3 regions of the Rhizobium sp. SRI_017 genome follow, and region 2 is predicted to be linked to each of the others. Evidence: predicted binding sites of a transcription regulator. Region 2 holds the regulator's gene; each other region holds the start of a gene.

Region 1 (4,481 bases), on a different contig from region 2:
ATAGCCCGACAGGACCTGGGCGATCTGCATCACCTGCTCCTGGTAAACGATGACGCCCTGGGTTTCCTTGAGGAGATAGTCGATCTTCGGATGGATCGATTCGATCTCTTCCTCGCCATGCTTGCGGGCATTGTAGAGCGGGATGTTTTCCATCGGGCCCGGGCGATAGAGCGCCACAAGCGCGATGATGTCTTCGATGCAATCCGGCTTCATGCCGAGCAGCGCCTTGCGCATGCCCGCGCTTTCCACCTGGAAGATGCCGACCGTTTCGCCGCGGGCCATCATCTCGTAAGACTTGGCATCATCGAGCGGCAGTGTCGAAAGATCGATCTCGATGCCGCGGCGGCGGACGAAATCCACGGCGACCTTGAGGACGGTCAGTGTCTTGAGGCCGAGGAAGTCGAACTTCACCAGGCCGGCCTGCTCGACCCATTTCATGTTGAACTGGGTAACCGGCATGTCGGAACGCGGATCGCGGTAGAGCGGCACGAGTTCGGCCAACGGCCGGTCGCCGATGACGATACCGGCGGCGTGGGTCGAGGCGTGGCGATAGAGACCCTCGATCTTCTGGGCGATGTCGAGGAGGCGGGCGACGACCGGCTCGCGCTCGGCCTCCTCCCTGAGCCGCGGCTCCTCCTCGATCGCCTTGGAGAGCGGCGTGGGATTGGCCGGGTTGTTGGGCACGAGCTTGCAGATGCGGTCGACCTGGCCATAGGGCATTTCGAGCACGCGGCCGACATCGCGCAGCGCCGCCCGCGCCTGCAGCGAACCGAAGGTGATGATCTGCGCCACCTGCTCGCGGCCATATTTGGCCTGTACGTAGCGGATCACCTCTTCGCGGCGGTCCTGGCAGAAGTCGATGTCGAAGTCCGGCATCGAGACGCGTTCAGGATTGAGGAAGCGCTCGAACAGCAGCGAGAAACGCAAGGGATCGATGTCGGTGACGGTCAGCGCATAGGCGACCAGCGAGCCCGCGCCCGAACCGCGGCCCGGGCCCACGGGAATGTCATGCGCCTTGGCCCATTTGATGAAGTCGGCGACGATGAGGAAGTAGCCGGGAAATTTCATTCGCTCGATGATGCCGAGCTCGAACTCGAGGCGATCGCGATATTCCTGCTCGGTATAGCCGTCGGCGAGCCCGATGGTCTTGAGCCGCATCTCCAGCCCTTCCCAGGACTGGCGCTTGAGCTCCTCGGATTCCGGATCCGTGCCGTCTTCGCTGCCCGTGTCGGCCGTGAAGCGCGGTAGGATCGGAGCGGTCGTCTTGAGGATGAAGGAGCAGCGCCGCGCGATCTCGACCGTGTTGTCGATCGCCTCGGGCAGGTCGGCGAACAGCTTTGCCATCTCAGCACGCGACTTGAAATAATGGTCGCGGGTGAGGCGGAAACGATTGTCGTCGGAGACCATGGCATTGTGCGCCACGGCCATCAGCGCATCATGGGCGTCAAAGTAATCGAGCGTCGGGAAGAACGGCTCGTTGGTCGCCACGACAGGCAGGCCCTGGCCATAGGCAAGATTGAGCATCGCCGCCTCGTGGCCGCGATCATAGCCTTCATGGCGTTGCAGCTCGACATAGAGCCTGTCACCGAACAGGGACTTGAGCCGATCGAGCCGGCTCATCGCCAGCGCACGACTACCCTCCGACAGCGCAATGTCGACCGGACCACCACGCGCGCCCGTCAGCGCGATCACGCCCGGCACGCCCTCGCCCAGCCAGGAGCGCTTGATATGGATCGACCCATGGCCGCCCTCGCCGTCCATATAGGCGCGGCTGACAAGGTGCGAGAGCCGGTAGTAGCCATCAGCCGTGGCAGCCAGCAGCACGATGGCCGGCAGCTTCCTGAGTTGCGGCTGGCGGTTGGTGCGCTCGTCGCCGGTATCGTCCTCCATGTCGATCGAAAGCTGGCAGCCGATGATCGGCTGCAGGCCGTCGCCCGAGGCGGTCTTGGAGAATTCCAGTGCGGCGAAGAGATTGTTGGTGTCGGTCAGCCCAATGGCGGGCTGGTCGTCGGCGACGGCCTTGGCGATGATCTTCTTGACCGGCAACGCCCCTTCGAGGAGCGAATAGGCCGAATGGACCCTGAGGTGGACGAATTGCGGGCTTTCGGCCAGTGCCGGGATCGGGCCACCATTCGCCTTCAGGAGAGAATCATCCGCCATACCGCCACCTTCTTGCCACACCGGATTTTACCGGTGCAGCCGGGGCAGCGCGAGTCCCCTTTCGGGGTCCCCCACTAGAAAGTGATCATCAACACGGCGCAGCTGGTGACGAACATAACGATCGAGGTGAACGCTGCCATGTCACGAAGAAAATCGGTCATATCTGCCTCCTGTTCGCTTATGTTTCTTTAATGTTCTATTTTTGTTCACGAGTCAATCAGTCAAATGACGGGTGGTAAACAAAGTGTTAGGGGGCGGAGGATCATGCCCGGAATCCACATGGGCCGGGGCTCAAATCGCACACAGGGATCGGAGGGCTACTACTGGACCTGGCGTGGAATCTTGGCGAAGATGCTGAGGCCGAGCCAGTCCTGCATGGCCCTGGCGATGACCGGATCGCCCTCCACGTCGAGCTCGCCCGTGTCCGCCGCGTGCCGTACGGTGGTCAGCCCCATCCAGATGGCGGTCATCGACCTCAGCGAACTGCGGACCTGAAGGTCGAGTTCGTATCCGGGGTCGAAATTGCACAGGTCCACCTTGCCGTCTTCGACCACCAGCCACCAGCTTTTCTGCGCGGCGGCAAGTTCGGGGTACAGAAACTGTATCGTGCAGCGCCGGGTCGGCAATTGCCCTGCGTCGAGGCAACGACGCATATCCCACATGAGGAGCGAAGGGTCGAGATTTCTCAGGGAAAGCCGTGACTCCATCCAGCGCTGCGCCCAGTTCCCGAGGCCGATGATGACGGGCCGGAGTTCCTCCCCCGCTTCGGACAGACGATATTCGACCGTCCCCTTGGGCTTCCGCGTCGTCGTCACCACGCCGGCTTGCTCGAGTTCCTTGAGCCGCTTGGAAAGAAGCGCCGGCGACATTTTCGGGACGCCACGGCGGAGTTCGTTGAACCGCGTGGAACCACAGAGGAGTTCACGAACGACCAGCGTGGTCCAGCGGGAGCATAAGACTTCCGACGCCATCGAGACGGGGCAGAACTGCCCATATCCACCGCGATCCTGCATGCCGTTCTCCTCGCCGGGGCCTCCCGGAGCGCCATCATAGACGACATCCGCGGAGCGACCAACAGGGCCGACAGACGCCAGTACAGTTCCAGAACTGGAGGCTTTCCTCCAATGCGAGCACAGTCGGGCATAGCTTGTTTCACACAAGAGGATTGGGAAATGCAAAATCTGGCAGAAGTCACGCCGATGACGAGCACCTTGGACGCCGCCGACAGGAGCGTCGCCGAGATCGCCGCGTCACTTGCGCCTGAGATCGCAGCTCGCGCGGCAGCCTGCGACGACACCGACCGCTTTGTCGGCGAGAACTACGCGCTGCTCAAGGAAGCCGGGCTGGTGGAAGCCGGCGTTCCAAGAGAGCTTGGCGGGCGCGGGGCCGATCTCGCAGAACTGTCGGAGATGGTACGGCTCCTCGCGCATGCGTGCGGCTCCACGGCTCTCGCCTTCTCCATGCACACCCATCAGGTGGCGATTCCTGCCTGGCGGTGGCGGCACCAGAAGGTGACCGCGGTCGAACCGCTCCTCAAGCGCGTGGCCGCCGAAAGGCTGATCCTGCTCTCAAGTGGCGGCTCGGACTGGATCGGCGGCTCCGGCATGGCGGAGAAGGTCGAGGGCGGCTATCGCATCAGCGCTCGGAAGGTCTTCACTTCCGGCGCAGAGGCCGGCTCCATCCTGATGACCGGCGCCGTCCACGAAGCGGAAGACGGTACGCGCTCGGTCGTGCATTTCGGTGCGCCGATGAAGGCGCCGGAAGTGCGGATCGAAAACACCTGGCACACGCTCGGCATGCGCGGCACCGGGTCCAACGACGTGATCATCGATGGGCTCTTCATCCCCGATGCCAATGTCGCGTTTTCACGCAAGGCCGGTGAATGGCATCCCGTGTTCCAGGTCATCGCCACGCTCGCCTTCCCCCTGATCTATGCCGTCTATCTCGGGGTGGCCGAGAGTGCCCGCGACATCGCTATCGCGCTCGCAGCGAAAAAGCGCCCGAGCGAGGCCCTCACAAGCCTTGCCGGTCGCATGGATACGTCGCTGCGCGCAGCGCAACTCGCGCATCGTTGGATGGTCGACACTGCATCACGCAACACGCCGTCGGCGGAGAGCGTAAACGAGGTGATGATCGGCAGGGCGCTCGTGGCTCGCCACGCCATCGAAGCGACGGAACTGGCGATGGAACTCGCCGGGGGCGCCGGCTTCTTCAGGGCCAACGGGCTGGAGCGCCGCTTCCGCGATGTGCAGGGCGCACGCTATCATCCGATGCAGCCGGGCGCACAGGCGCTCTATGCGGGCGCGATGGCGCTGGATCAG
Region 2 (4,481 bases):
TCCCGTGCCTGGTAATGATAGGTCATCAGGAAGCCGGAGATGATGATGAAGAGCTCGACGGCCATGTCGGGCTCGGCAAGGATCATCAATTTGTAGCCGGTGAGGAACATGGCGTGACCAACCACGACCCAAAGGGAGGCGATGCCACGCAGCCCGTCGAGAAATGCCAGTTGGTGCCTGCTCTCGGCCATGAACTCTCCAGTCGTAAGGCCGGCTCGCTTGCGCGGTTCAGGCCTTGTTGTCGAGGAACCAGCGGTAGACCGCACTGATCCCGTCCTTGAGCTCGATCGAGGGCTTCCAGCCCATGCCCCGCAACTTGTCGGCGCTCATAAGCTTACGTGGTGTGCCGTCAGGCTTGGTCAGATCGTGCTCGATCGTGCCCCTGTAGCCCACGGCGTCACAGACCATCTGCGTCAGCTCAAGTATGGTCACGTCCTCGCCCGAGCCGATGTTCACATGGCCTGGCGCCGAATGGTTCTTCATCAGGTGCACGCAGGCATCGGCGCAATCATCAACGTGGAGAAATTCACGGCGCGGCGTGCCGGTTCCCCAGATGGTGATCGAGGGTGCGCCGGACAGCTTCGCCTCATGCGCCTTGCGGATCAGGGCCGGCATGACATGCGAGGAATTGAGGTCGAAATTATCGCCGGGGCCATAGAGATTGGTCGGCATGCCGGAGATGTAATCCGAACCATGCTGCTTGCGAAAGGCATCACAGAGCTTGATGCCGGCGATCTTGGCGATGGCATACCATTCGTTGGTCGGTTCCAGCAGTCCGGTCAGCAGAGCGTCTTCGGTGATCGGCTGTGGTGCGAACTTCGGGTAGATGCAGGACGAGCCGAGGAACATCAGCTTCTCGACACCCACCCTGTGGGCGCCGTTGATGATGTTGGCCTCGATCATCAGGTTGTCATAGAGGAAGTCCGCCGGATAGGTGTCGTTGGCGAGAATGCCGCCGACCTTGGCGGCTGCCAAGAACACCGCATCCGGCCTGGTCTTCTCGATCCAGGCAGTGGTTTCGGCCTGGTTCCGCAGGTCGGCATCCTGGCGAGAGGCGGTCAGCACCTCGCAGCCTTCGCTGGCCAGCCGCCGGACGATGGCGGACCCCACCATGCCGCGATGGCCGGCCACCCAGACCCGCTTTCCTGTTAGCGAATACATCGGCTCAGGCTTCCTTCATCACCGTGGCGGTCTGCATGACCTTGAGGTCTTCATTGACCATCTCGCGGCAGAGGTCGCGCACCGAGGTCTCGTGCTTCCAGCCAAGCTGCTGGTGAGCCTTGGACGGGTCGCCGATCAGGAGTTCGACTTCGGTCGGGCGGAAATAGCGGGGATCGATCTCGACCACGATCTTGCCGGAAAGCTGGTCGTAGCCTTTCTCCTCGACGCCCTGGCCGCGCCATTCGAGATTGATGCCGACATCTTCGAAAGCCCAGTTGATGAACTGGCGCACTTCCGTGGTCTCGCCGGTCGCGAGCACGTAATCGTCCGGCTTGTCCTGCTGCAGCATAAGCCACATGCCGCGGACATATTCGCGGGCATGGCCCCAGTCGCGCTTGGCGTCGATATTGCCGACATAGAGCTTTTCCTGCTTGCCGAGGCGGATGGCGGCGGCGGCGCGGGTGATCTTGCGGGTGACGAAGGTCTCGCCGCGCAGCGGGCTCTCATGGTTGAACAGGATGCCGTTTGAGGCATGCATGCCATAGGCTTCGCGGTAATTGACCGTGATCCAGTAGGAATAGAGTTTTGCCGCGGCGTAGGGCGAACGCGGATAGAATGGCGTCGTCTCGCGCTGGGGGACTTCCTGCACGAGGCCATAGAGCTCGGAGGTCGAGGCCTGATAGAAGCGGGTCTTCTCTTCCATCTTGAGAATGCGGATCGCTTCCAGCAGGCGCAGCGTGCCGATGCCATCTGCATTTGCCGTGTATTCCGGCGTCTCGAAAGACACGCGCACATGGCTCTGCGCCGCAAGGTTATAGATCTCGTCCGGCTGCGCTTCCTGCACGATGCGGATCAGGTTGGTCGAGTCGGTCATGTCGCCGTAGTGCAGGATGAATCGCTGGTTCTCGACATGCGGATCCTGGTAGATGCTCTCGATGCGGCTCGTGTTGAACGAGGAGGAGCGGCGCTTGATGCCGTGGACGATATAGCCCTTTTCGAGAAGAAGTTCGGCGAGATAGGCGCCATCCTGGCCGGTAATGCCCGTGACGAGCGCAACTTTTCTCTTCTCAGTGCTCAATGACGTCTCCTGTTGAACGCAATCCGTGGGATGTCTCACCCGTTGGCCTTGGCGCTAGTGGCCGATTGGGGCGGCAAAATGTCAGAACCCGGTCGCACGGCAAAGAGGCGATCCGGAAACCGGAACCGCACCGGCGAAAGCTCGAAGACCTTGAAATTTCTGCCCCTGCGGCCTTCCATACCGAAGGTCGCTAAACACTGCAATCGTCCTGTCTTGCAGACAGACGAAAGCCCGTACGCTGCCTGAACGCACGGGCTTCAGAAATGTTCCGTCGACGCGCTTGCGTTATCAGTGGTAGCGGCGGATCAGCCCGACAAGCTTACCCTGGATCTTGACACGATCGGGGCCGAAGATGCGTGTCTCATAGGCAGGGTTCGCGGCTTCGAGGGCGATCGAAGCGCCCTTGCGGCGGAACCGCTTGAGCGTCGCTTCCTCGTCGTCGACGAGTGCCACCACGATGTCACCTGGGCTCGCAATGTTGCCATTGCGGATGATGACCGTATCACCGTCGAGAATGCCGGCCTCGATCATCGAGTCACCCCTGACCTCGAGCGCATAATGATCGCCTGCGCCGATCATGCCCGCAGGCACGGCAATGTCGTGCGTGGTATTCTGAATTGCTGAAATCGGCACACCGGCGGCAATCCGCCCCATGACGGGGATCGACACTGAACCATCGGCATCATCGTTGGCTGACGGTCGGGGTGATGCCGGGGCAGGCGTCTTGCCGAGCGAACCCTCGATGACGCTGGGTGAAAAACCCTTGGTGGGCTTCACGCTCGGCGAATAGGCCTCGGGCAGCTTGATGACCTCGAGCGCACGCGCCCGGTTTGGCAGGCGCCGGATGAAGCCGCGCTCCTCCAGGGCAGTAATCAACCGATGGATGCCGGACTTGGACGCGAGATCGAGCGCATCCTTCATCTCGTCGAAAGATGGCGGAATTCCCGACTCCTTCATCCGCTCGTGAATGAAGAGAAGCAATTCCTGCTGTTTTCTGGTGAGCATCGTCTATCCCCGGGCAGAATCGGTGAAACAAATCTGGAACAAACACTATATGTTCCATGTATGTTCTGCAAGGGTTTAAAATTTGCTTATATCTGCATGGATCAATAAGAATATTTCGCACGCCGAACTACGCGGCGCTCGCGCGCCCCGTAGTTCGGTTTTAGACCTGTCAGATGGCGGTGAAGTCGCTCGCGTCTATCTCAGTCGGCTTGATGCCGATGAGAAGGATGTCACCGCCGACAAAGCCGACAAGCGCGCATTCTTGCCAGACTTCGCGAGCGTGAAATCCAGTCCGTTGCCGCGAAGGTGAAAATGTCCGCACCCTTGCCGCCTGTCAGGGCGTTGGCAGCGCCTCATCATCCCCGTCGCTGAGGTGAAACAATGGGCGGAACCGCCTCAAGGATCGACATATGCCGGCACGATGTCGAGCTTATCGCAGGTCCCTGGCTTGGTCGCCCGCATCCAGCGGGCGGACCGCGTGCCAACGCGAGACTTGCCGATCGCATCTGTGACAGGATCACCAAGGCGGTCGCGGCTCTCGATCCTGTCTTCAGTGGCAAGAATTATGGAATTGGCGCCAGCGTCGACGTCAAGTCGATCACTGGCGCGGCGCAATCCGTCTCCAAACTGGTGTCGGCGGCCGACAAGGCCTGCTACGACGTGAAATCGCGCCGCAAAGGCCAATGGGTCTCGGCCGACGGCGCAGCCGCATAAATCCCCGCCAGTGACTATCTCCGTCCATCGGATGCGATCTGCAGCCGTGGATCGGCACGCAACCGTCGCGCCGCGAAATCGACGAAGGCGCGAAGCCGTGCCGAACTCTCGCGTCCCTCTGCATGGACAATATGGATGGGCACCGGCTCGCGCTCGTAGTCCGTGAGCACCGGAACAAGCTGGCCGGCAGCGATCGGTTCGGCGACCTGATAGGACTGGAAGCGGGAGATGCCCCAGCCGCTCAGCACCGCCTCGATCACAGCATCGTTGGTGTTGCAGATGAAGCGCGTGGAAATCGCAACGCGGATCGAGTCGTCCCGACCAAATCGCCATTCGGATCCGCCGAAAATGCCATCGCGCCCGATAAGTCGATGCTGCGCGAGCTCGTCGGGTACGTGCGGAATGCCCGCACGGTCAAAATAGGCGGGCGATCCGCAGACGACCTGCCGGATCGCGCCGACCCGCTGGGTGGTCAGCGCAGACGACGGCAGATGCGCAATGCGAACCGCGACATTGATACCTT
Region 3 (4,481 bases), on a different contig from region 2:
GCCGGAAGCCAAGAGCCGCTTTTGCGATGCGATTTCGGCCTTTGCGAACAAGTACTGAGCCACCGGAACCCGGGACATAGCCGACCCTCAGGCCGCGCTCTGCAATCGCTCCCCCGCCATACGATAGGATATGGCCTCGGCGAGATGGATACGGCCGACGCGCGGGCTCTCGTCAAGATCGGCCAAGGTGCGCGCGACCTTCAGGATGCGGTGATAGCCGCGGGCCGAGAACTTCATCTTGTCGGCGGCATCGCGGAGCAATTGCAGGCCCGCGGCATCGGGTTCAGCGACCGTCTCGATCAGTGCCGTCGAGCAGCGGGCGTTGCAGCCGACGCCGGGCGTGCCGAGTGCGATGAAGCGGTCGCGCTGCAGCTGCCGTGCCCTCGCCACGCGTCGGGCGATTGTTTCGCTGGTATCGGCCGCCACCGGCCTCATCAAATCGCCGGCGCTGACCGACGGCACGTCGATCCTGATATCGATCCGGTCGAGCAGCGGACCGGAGAGCCGCGCCTGATAGTCGCTGACGCAGCGCGGGCCGCGGGCGCAGAGATGACCGGGCTCGCCGGCCATGCCGCATTTGCAGGGATTCATTGCTGCGACGAGCTGGATACTGGCGGGATAGCTGACGTGATGATTGGCGCGGGCGATGACGCATTCGGCGGTTTCGAGCGGCTGGCGAAGTGCATCGAGCGTCGCGGGATGGAATTCCGGCAGTTCGTCGAGAAAGAGCACCCCATTATGCGCGAGCGAGGCCTCGCCGGGCCGGGCGCGCAAACCGCCGCCGACCAGTGCTGCCATCGTAGCGGAATGATGCGGCGCGCGGAAAGGCCGGCGGTCGGAAAGCTTGCCGCCCGGCAGCTGCCCGGCGATCGAATGGATCATCGAGACTTCGAGCAATTCGGCCGCCGAAAGCGGCGGGAGGATCGAAGGAAGACGCTGGGCGAGCATCGACTTGCCGGAACCGGGCGGGCCGATCATCAAGAGATTGTGGCCCCCGGCTGCGGCCACTTCCAGCGCCCGCTTGGCGCTTTCCTGGCCCTTGATGTCGGCGAGATCGGGGAGATTGGCGGGAACGGCCCGGATAGCAGGTTCCGGCCGGCTCAGCACCTGCGTGCCGCGAAAATGGTTGGCAAGTGCGATAAGGCTGCGTGGGGCGAGGATATCGATACCAGAACCGGCCCATGCGGCTTCCGAGCCGCTGTCATAAGGGCAGATCAGGCCCTTGCCCATGGCGTTGGCGCTGATCGCAGCCGGCAGGGCACCGGCGACCGGCGCGATCGTGCCGTCTAGGTTGAGTTCGCCGATCACGACATAATCGGCCAATGCGTCGCCGGGAATGGCCCCGAGAACGGCCATCAGCGCGAGCGCGATCGGGAGATCGTAGTGACTGCCCTCCTTGGGCAGGTCTGCGGGCGCGAGATTGACAGTGACCTTCTTTGGCGGCAGCGTAAGGCCGGAGGCGTGCAGCGCCGCCTGCACCCGCTCGCGGCTCTCGGCCACGGCCTTGTCGGGCAGGCCGACGACATACATGTTAAGCTTGCCGGGACCGACCATGACCTGCACATCAACAGGCGCCCCCTCGATCCCCTGGAATGCAACCGTCGCAACTCTCGCCACCATCGCCCACGCCCCTCAATCACCCGCTCTCATGGCGAGCATACACGCATTTAGCGGTCAGTGATTGCAATCAAGCATGGAATATGGAATAAAACAAGAACAATTTACGAACGAAAACCCGCTCAGGGTGCAATTAAGTTGCATGCGGTTGTGCGAGGAGAACACACTTGTTCAACCAGGCGCGCCGTTGCATTGCGCCGGGAGCGGTCAGGCGCGCTTGCGCTCGATGGCATCCCACATCAGGGACGCCACATCGGTGCCGCTGAAGCGCTTCACTTCGCGGATGCCCGTGGGGGAGGTGACGTTGATTTCGGTCATGTAGTCGCCGATCACGTCGATGCCGACGAAGATGAAGCCCCTTTCACGCAAGGCGGGGCCGATCCTGGCGCAGATTTCGCGCTCGCGGGTGGTGAGTTCGGTATGTTCCGGCCGGCCGCCGGCATGCATGTTGGAGCGGGCGTCGTTTTCCGCCGGCACGCGGTTGATCGCGCCGACCGGCTCGCCGTCGACCAGCAGGATGCGCTTGTCGCCCTTGCGGACGTCGGGGAGATATTGCTGGGCGATGAAGGGCTCGCGGAACATCTGCGCGAACATTTCCATCAGCGAGGAATAGTTGCGGTCGTCGCGGGTGGAGTGGAACACGCCGGCGCCGCCATTGCCGTAGAGCGGCTTGAGGATTATATCGCCCATCTCGGCGCGGAAGGCGGCGATTTCCTTGGGGTCGCGGCTGATCAGCGTCTTCGGCATCAGGTCGGCGAATTCGGTAACGAAGATCTTCTCTGGTGAATTGCGCACCCAGGCCGGGTCGTTGACCACAAGCGTCTTGGGGTGGATGCGTTCGAGCAGATGGGTGGCGGTGATATAGGCCATGTCGAAGGGCGGGTCCTGGCGGAGCAGCACCACGTCCATGGTCGATAGATCGACCTTTTCGGCCTCGCCGAGCGTGAAATGGTCGCCCTTCACGTCGCGCAGTTCCATCGGCTCGACGGTGGCCATGATCTTGCCATCGCGCATCGAGAGCTGGTTGGGTGTGTAGTGGAACAGCTTGTAGCCCCGGGCCTGCGCCTCGAGGCTCATGGCGAAGGTCGAATCGCCGTTGATGTTGATGGTGGACACGTGGTCCATCTGGACGGCGACGTTCTTGATCTTGGCCATTTTCTGCCCCTTACAAGCCCCGAAATATCGCCAGTGATGTAAGACGGCCCCATGGGCATGGCAAGCCCGTCAGGCCGGGGAAAACCCGTCCACCCGGCAGGTGATCAGGTCGTGATCCGAGAGCGGCCGGCCATTCGCGTCGAGGGATGAGACGATGGCAGAGCGCGAAATGTCCAGTCCGCGGCTCAGGAACCAGTCGAGCTTCATCGCGCGATGTGGCCAGCGGGTGATCAGGCTCGGCCGTGTCGTCATCTGCTCGATCGGGCCGCCATGGCGGGCGAAGCCACGGGCGGCGCTCATTGGAAAGAGGCCCTCGGCTTCGAAATCGCCCTCCGCATGATTGCCGGTATTGAGGTCGCCGCCGATGAGGATAGGATGGTCGGGAAAAGCGGTTTCGAAGCGGTCAATGAGCTCTTTCATCTGCCGCTCCCGATAGGCTGCGGTGGTAGCACTTTCGAGATGGACGGAAACGGCGACGAAGGGGCCGGCTTCGGTTTCGATCACCGCACCGACGGCGCAGCGTTCGCCGATGCGCAACTGGTTGGGGTCGTGATTGAGCCAGATGCGCTCGCCCCAGAGGCGGACAAGGAAGGGCCGGCCGAGCGGGGTGGCCGACATCAGGCCGTTGCCATGCAGGCCACGCGCGTTGCGCTCGTCCTTGCAGAATTCACGTTCGGTGTCGGAGCCTAGGCCGAGTTCAATGAATTCGACGCCATAGGCGTATTGCATCGAAAGTTCTCGAGCGACGTCTTCGGTGGTGTTGCGTTGGGCGGTGCGGGCCATGCCGTCGTCCATTTCGGAAACGAGGACGACCTGGGCGCTGGTGGCGGCGATATGGGTGGCGCTGTCTTTCGGAAAGAGGCAGCGCTCGAGGTTCCAGGCGGCGACCGCGAACGGGAAGGCTAGCGGGCCAGAAGCGGACGGCGCGCCGGCGACTTCCAAGGCATTCATCGTCGGCAGCGAATGGAGCAGGTTCTCATGCAGGTCGCGGGAGCGACCAGAGCCGGCGAAGTCACGGAAGACGTCCTGCGGCACGGCTTCGAGGCGATCGGTCGTGAGCGTGATCATAGGATGTTGCTTTCAAGGCGTTTGCCAGATGTGGCATCAAAGTAATGCAGGTCGCTTGGGTCGAATGCGACGCGGATATCGTCGGCGAAGGCATCTTCCGCCGCCGTGGCGACGACCAGGGCCTGGCCATCGACGGCGCCGTGCAGCAGGCGCTGGGCGCCAAGCTCCTCGATATAGTCGAGCTTCATGGTCAGGCCGTCATTGCTTGACGAAGCAATAGTCAGATCCTCGGCGCGCAGGCCGATCGTCAGCGTGTCGCCGCGCGTGGGTGCATGGGCGCCTGGCAGCACCTGGCCGCCGATCTGCCAGTTGCTGCCGACGCGGGTTGCCTTGAGCAGGTTCATCGCTGGCGAGCCGATGAAGCCGGCGACGAAGATCGAAGCGGGCTTGTGGTAGATGTCGAGCGGGCTGCCGATCTGCTCGATCTGGCCGGCATTCAGCACCACCAGCCGGTCGGCCAGCGTCATGGCTTCGAGCTGGTCATGGGTGACATAGATCGACGTCGTGCCGAGCCGGCGCTGCAGCTTGCGGATCTCGCCGCGCATCGAGACGCGGAGCTTGGCGTCGAGATTGGAAAGCGGCTCATCGAACAGGAAGGCGGCCGGCTTGCGGACAATCGCGCGGCCCATGGCGACGCGTTG

The links. Region 2 encodes LexA, which represses DNA repair genes until DNA is damaged. Its sites were predicted from a motif close to TGTTCNNNNTGTGTTCNG; they were not measured.
Region 1: dnaE (DNA polymerase III subunit alpha) is a predicted target of LexA. The motif match lies at 2,353-2,370, and genes of this name have one in related genera.
Region 3: AC2YI2_RS03555 (YifB family Mg chelatase-like AAA ATPase) is a predicted target of LexA. The motif match lies at 1,702-1,719, and genes of this name have one in related genera.

Annotation. Positions count from the first base shown of each region.
Region 1 covers NZ_JBYCZP010000014.1:66,599-71,079, forward strand. The annotation lists gene dnaE (DNA polymerase III subunit alpha) at 1-2,160, opposite strand, end outside; gene AC2YI2_RS25410 (winged helix-turn-helix transcriptional regulator) at 2,481-3,173, opposite strand; gene AC2YI2_RS25415 (acyl-CoA dehydrogenase family protein) at 3,360-4,481, shown strand, end outside.
Region 2 covers NZ_JBYCZP010000004.1:232,037-236,517, forward strand. The annotation lists gene AC2YI2_RS11305 (acyltransferase family protein) at 1-191, opposite strand, end outside; gene fcl (GDP-L-fucose synthase) at 229-1,161, opposite strand; gene gmd (GDP-mannose 4,6-dehydratase) at 1,166-2,239, opposite strand; gene lexA (transcriptional repressor LexA) at 2,528-3,244, opposite strand; gene AC2YI2_RS11325 (hypothetical protein) at 3,626-3,958, shown strand; gene AC2YI2_RS11330 (LysR family transcriptional regulator) at 3,973-4,481, opposite strand, start outside.
Region 3 covers NZ_JBYCZP010000001.1:716,873-721,353, reverse strand. The annotation lists gene AC2YI2_RS03560 (hypothetical protein) at 1-58, shown strand, start outside; gene AC2YI2_RS03555 (YifB family Mg chelatase-like AAA ATPase) at 88-1,620, opposite strand; gene gshB (glutathione synthase) at 1,825-2,772, opposite strand; gene AC2YI2_RS03545 (endonuclease/exonuclease/phosphatase family protein) at 2,842-3,840, opposite strand; gene AC2YI2_RS03540 (sn-glycerol-3-phosphate import ATP-binding protein UgpC) at 3,837-4,481, opposite strand, start outside.